2 regions of the Bacillus rugosus genome follow, and region 2 is predicted to be linked to the other one. Evidence: riboswitches for the same ligand, from Rfam matches in the RefSeq annotation. Region 2 holds a riboswitch; the other holds the start of a gene.

Region 1 (4,976 bases), 1.6 Mb from region 2:
TTGATTGTCTTTTTATCAAATTCCATTGAAACAATTGTCGCTGCAATCACGATCGTTAAAGCCTGCAGCAGGATGTTCAGGCTCGGTGTATACGATAAATAGCCGATGAAGTTTTCATCTGTTCCGGCACTGATGACAATCCGTTTAATGATTAAAGCCATGAAAAATTGAAAGACCGCCATCAGGATAAGAGACACCAATGTGACCTTCCGGTTAAAAAGTTTCATATGTTCATTCCAAATTAATTTAGACAAGCTCTTCTCCCTCCTCTTGATGAGCAGTTGTCGCTTTTATGAATTCATCTTCAAGTGATTGCGTATAAGGCGTAATGGAAAAGACATTCAGGTCTTGTCCGACAAGTGAACGGTTCAGCTCCGGAATGTTTTCTTTCGCTACCTCAACAACAATCGCCCCGTCTTGCCGTTCTGCTTGATATTGATTGCCTGCCAGCCAATTGAGCGCTTTTTCTTCCGGCTGCACTTCAATGATCGCTTTTTCTGTTTTTTGATCTGTCCCATGTAAGCTGACTTCCGCTTTGATCTCGCCTTTTTGAATGATGATGACACGGTCGCACAGATCCTCTACCTCACGCAATAAATGAGTAGCGAACAGGACTGCTGTTCCTTCCTTTTCTGCGAGCTCCTTAATATGATCGCGAAAATCCTTCATCCCCGCAGGATCGAGACCGTTTGTCGGTTCATCTAAAATGAGAAGCTTCGGGCGGTGAAGAATTGCTTGTGCAATGCCAAGACGCTGGCGCATGCCGAGGGAATAGGTTTTCACCTTATCATGAATCGCTGATGTCAGCCCGACACGTTCCACTACTTCATCAAGCCGTTCATCCGCTATTTTTTTGTGCATATTCGCAAAGTGCTTGAGGTTTTCCCAGCCTGTCAGGTACGGATAGAACTCCGGATTTTCGACGATCGCTCCAACCGCTTCCATCGCTTTTTCAAACTCTGTATCATGCTGAAATCCGCTGATTGTCACACTTCCGCTGTTTTGTTTTAACAGCCCGACGATGATACGGATGAGTGTTGTTTTTCCGGAACCATTCGGACCGAGCAGTCCGATGATTTCGCCCTCCATGACGTCCATGCTGATCTGTTTTAAAATTTGTTTAGACCCAATCTTTTTATCGAGGCCTTCAATATGTAAAATCGGCTCAGCCATAAAGCCTTCCTCCTTTTTCGACAAAAAATAAACAGTGCCCAAAAATTAGGCACTGTTTGTATTATAGCATTTGTTGCTTCCAAATGTTTGGTTAAACCGATAGAGTCGGAGCTTGCTCAGGCTGTTTATTCTTTTCTGTTTCTGTAATAATGACGGCGCAAGCCGCGTCTCCTGTTGTATTCACCACTGTACGGAGCATATCAAGCAGGCGGTCAATTCCGAGAATTAATCCGATTCCCTCGACAGGCAGGCCGACAGATTGAAGGACCATGGCGAGCATAATCAAACCGACACCCGGAACACCTGCGGTTCCGACACTTGCTAACACTGCCGTCAGTATCACCATCAGCAGCTGAGTGAATGTTAGATCGTGCCCAAATACCTGCGCAATGAAGACGGTGGCTACCCCTTGCATGATGGCTGTTCCGTCCATATTAATTGTAGCGCCGAGTGGCTGGACGAAGCTGCTGATCGGCTCAGGCACTTTTAATTTTTTCTGGGCCACATCCATTGAAACCGGCAAAGTTGCATTGCTGCTGGAAGTACTGAATGCGACGACCATAACTTCTGAGAAATTTTTAAAGAACGTAATCGGATTTCTTCTGGCTATAAGCGCAACCGTAGATCCGTAGGTAACGACTGCATGTATCAGTAATGCCATGGTTACCACAATCATGTACAAGCCCATTGCTTTCATTGCACTGAAGCCTTGGCTTCCAATAGCTGTCGCAATCAGACCAAATGTACCATACGGAGCGAACTTCATTACAAGATTCACCAGGTACATCATCAATTCATTTCCTTGTTCAACAACCTTGAGCAGCATATCCGCTTTTTTTCCGAGCATTGTAATCCCAAGCCCGACAAAAATGGCAAAAGCGATAATTTGCAGCATATTCCCTTCCGTCATCGCTTGAACAGGGTTGGTCGGAATAATGTTTAACAGGGTGTCCGCAATACTTGGCGCTTTTTCAGCAGTGAATTCGGCAGACGATGTGTCATACGTTCCGAACTCTCCCGGTTTGATGACAAGAGCTAAAATGATGGCAATGGTAATCGCCACTGCTGTCGTGACGAGAAAATAAGAAATCGCCTTTACACCGATTCTGCCAAGCTTCTTAGGATCGCCCAGCCCGGCTACTCCCAGTGTCAGTGAGAAAAAGACAATCGGAACGACAAGCATTTTAATGAGGTTTAAAAAGATTGTGCCAAGCGGCCCAAATACAAACTTATTTAAATTTTCAAATAATTCAGGTGATGTTACGTTCAAAATAATCCCCGTGACCGCACCTAGCACCAATGCAATGATTATCTTTGTAGCCAGTTTCATCCGCATTCCTCCCTTTTTTGAAAAAAAGCCCGCGAGAGACTTCCCGTGGGCTTTGGCTGTATCTTCAAACCACAGGACTCTCTCTTCACGCTGATGAGGTTAGCTGACGGGTTCGGACGAAGAGATGTCCGTTTTTCAGATGAAAAATTAACCCCAAAAGATTGGGTCCCCCACTCCTTCTAAAAGGATTAAGCGTGTGGCTTACTATTGTATGATTTAGTTTATTTATACAGAAAAGATCCAATTTTGTAAACTATTTTTTGTTACTTTTCTCTTGGAATCTTTTGGGTCCTTCTTCCTTGTTGGTGACATCAAGAATATCAAGGAGAAACACAAAGATCGGAATCCCGATTATTAAACCCCAAATGCCTAAAAAGTGCTCAGAGAAAATGAGTACTGTGAAGGTGAAAAAGATCGGCAGCTCCGTTTTCGCAGACATTAGCTTCGGATTTAAGAAATACGTTTCGATCGCATGTATGGCGAATATGACAAGCACAATGTAGAGCACATACATTCCGCCGCCAGTGCTGTAGGCAATAATACTGAGCGGGATCAGAGAAATGACGACGCCTGCTACAGGGATCAATCCGAGGAAGAATACCATAATAGAAAGCCCAAACAGCTGCGGGAAATGCATAATCCAAAGCGCGATAAACGTCAGAATACAGTTGACGAGCGCAATGATAAATTGAGCCTCAAGAACTTTGCCGAACGTTCTTGCAAATTTGCTTCCGAAAAAAGCAATTTCCTCATAAAAGACCCTTAGTTTGCTTGTTTTAAATTTCGCCATGAACTCAGTAAGCCGCTTTTTCTCAAATAAGAAAAACATGCTGAGAATGAGCGCCATTACAATCTGCAAGCCGAATGTGCTGATATCGGCCAGATACGTATACACCACATTGAAGCCCTCTTTGACATATGAACTGATGTTAATATCTCCGAAAACACTTGTGATCTCATCAAAGAAAGGGATGGTGTCCGGGTGATACGCAATATGTTTAATCTGCTTAACCAGCTGCTGAATCTGCGCCGCGACGACCGGATAAAACACAAAACCTCCGACTGTAAGCAGCACAGCCAGCAACATGTAAAGAAACGTAATGACAACCCGCTGGCTCACTCGGAAGAACCGGCTTAAAAACTGCCGTACGACAAGCTCCAAACGATCCATAAGAAATGTGAAAATGAAGGTCAGCAATATTAAGTTGATCATGCTCTTAAATAGATATAACACACCAGTTAACACGACAAAGATGGAAAAACGTCTTACTCCCGGGTGCTGAAAAAATTTAACTAAAGCGGCCATTTATACACTCCTGTTAGGACAAACGTCCTTCATTCAATATAGTATCCATTTGTAAATTATATAACAAAAAAATGCTGAGGTCTCTGTCCTCACCTTAATTATTCTTAAACAATTAAAAAAACGGCCCCCATGGATGGGCCGTTCTTTTTTTCAGACTGCTGTTTTCATTTTTTTCATGCCTTCAACAGCCTCTATGCTTTTTGCTTCATCGAATTCATTTTCGCTTTTTGCAACAATGATCGTGGCGATTCCGTTTCCGATCAGGTTCACAATCGCTCTTCCTTCACTCATGAAACGGTCGACTCCAAGCAGGAGTGCAAGGCCCTCCAGCGGAATGACCTGAAGCGCTGACAGTGTTGAGGCAAGGACGATAAATCCGCTTCCCGTCACACCGGCCGCTCCCTTCGATGTCAGCATCAGAACGAGGATAATTGTAATTTGCTGGCCGATGCTGAGGTCTACTCCAAACACCTGTGCCAGAAAAACCGTCGCCATTGATAAATAAATGGATGTGCCGTCAAGGTTAAACGAATAGCCCGTCGGAATGACAAGCCCGACAACGGATTTCGAACAGCCGTAACGCTCCATTTTATCCATCATTCGCGGAAGCACCGATTCTGAAGAGCTTGTGCCAAGCACGATCAGAAGCTCATCTTTAATGAAGCGCAGGTAGTTCAACAGGCTGAATCCGTAAAGCTTGCAGATGATATTTAAAGCAACAAATACGAACAGGAACATCGTAATATAAACAGACATCATTAAGCTTGCCAGAGGCTTGATGGAATCGAGACCGAAGTGCCCGATCGTATACGCCATCGCCCCGAATGCCCCGATTGGCGCGGCACGCATGATGTAGCCGATGATTTTGAAAAAGACGTGAGAAAGCTTGTCGAAGAAATCAATGACACTTTTGCCTTTTTCACCTAATGCTGCAAGACCGACTCCGAAAAGAATAGAAAAGAATAAGACCTGCAAAATGTCCCCTTTTGCGAAGGCATCAACCATGTTGGACGGAACAATGTGTGTGATAAAGTCAATCCAGTCGATTCCCTGACCGCCATTTTGCGTGTATTGTGATACATCTCCCTTTTCAAGCTTGCTGTAATCAAGACCCGCGCCCGGCTTCATGATATTGACGACAAATAAACCAATAATGAGTGCGAGGGT
Region 2 (4,976 bases):
CGAGTGTTTTTCCCGTATCAAGCGATTCAAGCTCAGCCAGCTCATCAAGGTCGCGTCTGATTAATTCCGCAATTTTCAGAACAATCTTCCCGCGTTCAAGCCCGGATAGAGATGACCATTCTCCTTTGTCAAATGCTCTTCGCGCGGCTGAAATTGCCTTGATGGCGTCCTCTCGCCCTCCTTCGCTTACGGTTGCAATTTCTTCTTGATTAAATGGATTGATAATGCTGCGGATCTGCTCTTCTTCGGCACTGATCCATTCTCCGTCAATATATAATGTTTGACTCATATAAGCCTCCTTGACGTAAATAAAGTTTGTTAAATAAAAATTTAATGTTTTTAACAACCTTAATCTAACATACGAATTTTAAACTGTCAAAGCCCCATTTTGATTTTCTTTTTGACATTTCTTTATGTTTCGTTAAGATAAAGAACATAAAGAAATAACTTAACGAATTTAATTTTCTAATGGAAAAGAGGGTCAGTATGGATGAAAATCCAGAATTTGCAGCTATAGAACAGGCTCGGGATCTTGTTATCGACTCCATTGCTGAAACGATGGATCTTTACGGTATTACCCGCAGTGTCGGGATTTTATATGGGACGATGTATATGAGGGATGAGATGACACTTGACGAAATGCGTGAGGAATTGCAAATGAGCAAGCCAAGCATGAGCACAGGCGTCAAAAAGCTTCAGGACTTAAATGTAGTGAAAAAAACATTTCACCGGGGCATCCGCAAGCATACCTTTGTGGCTGAAAAAGATTTCTTCAAATTTTTCACAAATTTCTTTCCGCCTAAATGGGAACGCGAAGTGCAGGTAAATGTAGCAGCTATTGAAGAGGCTCAGGCTGATTTACAAGAGATTTTAAGCAAGGAAGGTCTCAGTGAGGACATCAAAAATGAAGCGCTGCAGTTATACGAGCAGCTGGAAAGCTCTAAAGCCTACTATGACTGGCTGAAGCGTCTTGCTGAATCGGTGCAGAGCGGGGAAATTTTCAAATTTATACCGATTGAAACAAAGTAAAACAGAAAACGCCTGGGAAACCGGGCGTTTTTTTGTTCTTTTATATGAAATTACTACAAATTTGAAAAATACGGGAAAAACACCCCATTTACTTCCAAAATATTTGATGGTAATTTTATGTAGGTAAAATTTGTATTTGGCCGTTCAGAGGAGGTGAAAAGCGGGCAGGCCTGTATATTTTATAACTTTTTAGGGGGAATTTTATTATGAAACGCAAATTATTATCTTCTTTGGCAATCGGTGCATTAAGTCTAGGTTTACTCGTTTCTGCTCCTTCAGCTTCTTTCGCGGCTGAATCTAAATCAACTTCCGCTCATACTGAGTCTACTATGAGAACTCAGTCAACAGCTTCATTGTTTGCAACAATCACAGGGGCCAGCAAAACGGAATGGTCTTTCTCAGATATCGAATTGACGTATCGTCCAAATACGCTTCTCAGCCTTGGCGTTATGGAATTTACATTGCCAAGCGGATTTACTGCAAATACGAAAGACACAATGAACGGGCGTGCGTTGCGTGAAACACAGATCCTTAATAACGGGAAAACAGTAAGAATCCCTCTGGCACTTGATTTGTTAGGAGCTGGCGAATTCAAATTAAAACTGAATAACAAAACACTTCCTGCCGCTGGTACATATACTTTCCGTGCGGAGAATAAATCATTGAGCATCGGAAATAAATTTTACGCAGAAGCCAGCATTGACGTGGCTAAGCGGAGCACTCCTCCGACTCAGCCGTGCGGCTGCAACTAATCTCAAAAGACCGGTTAATGCCGGTCTTTTTTGTGTTTTGACCTCCCCTTTTTCCTCTATTTCCAATTTTCTTTTTTCTGGTTAAAAATTTAAATTGACAAACTCTAGAAACAGGAGTAAATTCTTGAGTGTTCAATTTCATACAGTCTCTTTTACCGCTTAATCAAACACGAACGGGGGAACCAACGATTGGCTGTTTTTTTAACAGCCTTGGGGTGAATCTTACTAAGTAAGAGGGGGTACTCTGAATCCCTAATCCGACAGCTAACCTCGTAGGCGTTTACAGAGAGGAGGTCTATTAGCGACCATTCTTCGAAATGGTCTTTTTTTGCTCAAAAAACGTTAATTTTACTAAGGGAGTTATGAACATTGGGAAGAATAAAAAATAAGCAATTTGCCGTGATCGGACTGGGCCGGTTTGGCGGAAGCATTTGCAAAGAGCTGCACAGAATGGGCCATGAGGTCCTTGCAGTTGATATCAACGAAGAAAAGGTAAATGCATACGCTTCTTACGCAACTCATGCGGTGATTGCCAACGCCACCGAAGAAAACGAATTGCTTTCGTTAGGAATACGCAATTTTGAATATGTGATTGTTGCAATTGGAGCAAATATTCAAGCGAGCACCCTGACCACCCTATTATTAAAAGAGTTTGACATCCCAAATATTTGGGTAAAGGCTCAAAACCATTATCATCATAAGGTACTTGAAAAAATCGGTGCTGACCGCATTATTCATCCTGAAAAGGATATGGGCGTCAAGATCGCGCAAAGCCTTTCTGACGAGAACGTTTTGAATTACATTGATTTATCTGATGATTACAGTATTGTCGAGCTGCTGGCAACACACAAGCTTGATTCAAAATCGATTATTGACCTGAATGTAAGAGCGAAGTACGGCTGTACAATCCTGGCGATTAAACATCATGGAGATATCCGTCTTTCTCCCGCACCTGAAGACATCATCTACGAACAGGATTGCCTGGTAATCATGGGGCATAAAAAGGATATTAAACGTTTTGAAAACGAAGGGATGTAGACATAGGTGACACTTCAAAAGGACAAAGTGATCAAATGGGTTCGTTTTACACCGCCTCAAGTGCTTGCAATTGGTTTTTTTCTTACCATTATCATCGGGGCTGTGCTGTTAAAGCTTCCGATTTCTACAATGAAGCCATTGTCATGGATAGATGCCCTTTTTACTGCAGCTTCCGCTACAACCGTTACAGGACTTGCAGTTGTCGATACCGGTACAGAATTTACACTTTTCGGGCAAACTGTCATCATGGGGCTGATTCAGATCGGCGGGCTTGGATTTATGACTTTTGCTGTTTTGATCGTCATGATATTAGGAAAAAAAATCGGATTAAAAGAACGAATGCTGGTACAGGAAGCCTTAAACCAGCCGACAATTGGCGGCGTCATAGGCCTTGTCAAAGTCCTGTTTCTGTTTTCCATCAGTATTGAGTTGATAGCAGCACTCATCTTATCCATCAGGCTTGTCCCCCAGTATGGCTGGGCATTCGGCTTGTTTGCCAGTCTATTTCACGCAATCTCTGCTTTTAACAATGCCGGGTTTTCGTTGTGGCCGGATAATTTGATGAGCTACGTTGGCGACCCTACAGTTAACCTAGTGATTACTTTCTTATTTATTACAGGAGGGATTGGATTTACCGTTCTGTTTGACATTATGAAAAATCGGCGATTTAAAGCCTTTTCTCTACATACGAAAATCATGCTTACAGGAACCCTGATTCTGAATGCGGTCGCCATGCTTGTGATCTTTATTTTAGAGTACAGCAACCCCGGTACGCTCGGCCACCTGCATATAGGAGATAAACTATGGGCTTCCTATTTTCAGGCTGTGACGCCGAGAACCGCTGGCTTCAATTCTCTTGATATTGGGAGCATGAGAGAAGGAACGATTGTATTCACTTTATTATTAATGTTTATCGGAGCAGGCAGCGCTTCAACGGCGAGCGGCATTAAGCTGACTACGTTCATCGTGATTTTAATGTCTGTGATCGCATATTTGCGAGGTAAAAAAGAAACGGTTATTTTCCGCCGCTCCATCAAATATCCGATTATCATTAAAGCTTTAGCTGTGAGCGTCACCGGTTTGTTCATCGTGTTTTTAGGGATATTCGCCCTGACGATCACAGAACAAGCGCCGTTTATTCAAATTGTGTTTGAAACCTTTTCCGCATTCGGAACTGTCGGTCTATCGATGGGATTGACTCCTGAACTCACAGAAGCGGGAAAATGTATCATTATTGTCATCATGTTCATCGGAAGAATTGGCCCTTTGACGTTCGTGTTTTCATTTGCAAAAACAGAGAAATCAAATATTCGTTACCCTGACGGCGAGGTGTTTACGGGGTGATAACAAAAAAATCCGGCGATTTAGGCGCCGGATTTTTTTTATGATTCGATATGAGATTGATTTTGTCTTTTTTCCTGTTCCGCGATGATTTCGTTATCCTCTGCGTTATCACGGGTCACTTTTTGTGTAAGAATCGCACCGACAGCTACAAGTATCATAACAGCGATGTAATAGCCTTTTTCATTGAGTTCCAGATTATCAGCATTATAGAGTCCGATACTAAACAAAAATACTCCCGCAAAAAAAGTGAAATAAGCTAATACTGTAAAGGCAACCGTGTTTCTCCGTCTATATTTCTGCACCTTTGTTCCCTCCTGAAAGCATAGTCAATAAGTGATAACTTCCGTGGAATATTATACCTCAAATTCCCCTGAATGGAACAAAGAATTAAAAATACCAAGAAAAAGGTCTCAGGTTGCTTCTTTTATTTCAACAGCTGAATCATCAATCCAGCCGATGAGTTTATCATTGATTTGGAATTGGTACCATACAGACTGGCCTTTCTGCTTTTTAGATACAACCTTTATGTCTTTGCCGATGTAAAATTGGGCAGAGGTGAGCTTTATGGACCGATCATCAGTAGAAGGCTTGGACCATATGTCTTGGACGGCACTGTCTTTAATCGAGGCGTTTAAATCCACTGATTTAAGGGATGGATTTACCTCATCGTACTCATCTAAATCGTATTTTTCCACAATATTGCTGATTTTGTCAGCGTAGTCAGGGTCTGTAGCATATCCTGCTGTTTGCAAAGCTGTTGCCGCTTCCTTATAATCCTCAGCCTCAAGCACCGGTTTATACTTCTTTTTATTC

The links. A riboswitch is a leader RNA that binds a small molecule or an ion and turns the genes downstream of it on or off. The one in region 2 is predicted to bind cyclic di-AMP.
Region 1: linked by a shared signal. The riboswitch ahead of M0696_RS02550 (dicarboxylate/amino acid:cation symporter) and the one ahead of ktrA (potassium uptake protein KtrA) in region 2 are both predicted to bind cyclic di-AMP.

What each region holds. Positions count from the first base shown of each region.
Region 1 is NZ_CP096590.1:502,047-507,022, reverse strand. Features, by position in the region: gene M0696_RS02560 (ABC transporter permease) at 1-254, opposite strand, end outside; gene M0696_RS02555 (ABC transporter ATP-binding protein) at 247-1,173, opposite strand; gene M0696_RS02550 (dicarboxylate/amino acid:cation symporter) at 1,265-2,503, opposite strand; cyclic di-AMP (ydaO/yuaA leader) riboswitch at 2,578-2,708, opposite strand; gene M0696_RS02545 (AI-2E family transporter) at 2,757-3,809, opposite strand; gene dctP (C4-dicarboxylate transporter DctP) at 3,960-4,976, opposite strand, start outside.
Region 2 is NZ_CP096590.1:3,063,011-3,067,986, forward strand. Features, by position in the region: gene betB (betaine-aldehyde dehydrogenase) at 1-289, opposite strand, end outside; gene gbsR (transcriptional regulator GbsR) at 487-1,029, shown strand; gene bslA (biofilm surface layer hydrophobin BslA) at 1,236-1,781, shown strand; cyclic di-AMP (ydaO/yuaA leader) riboswitch at 1,928-2,076, shown strand; gene ktrA (potassium uptake protein KtrA) at 2,151-2,819, shown strand; gene ktrB (Ktr system potassium transporter KtrB) at 2,826-4,163, shown strand; gene M0696_RS15640 (YiaA/YiaB family inner membrane protein) at 4,202-4,465, opposite strand; gene M0696_RS15645 (glucosaminidase domain-containing protein) at 4,574-4,976, opposite strand, start outside.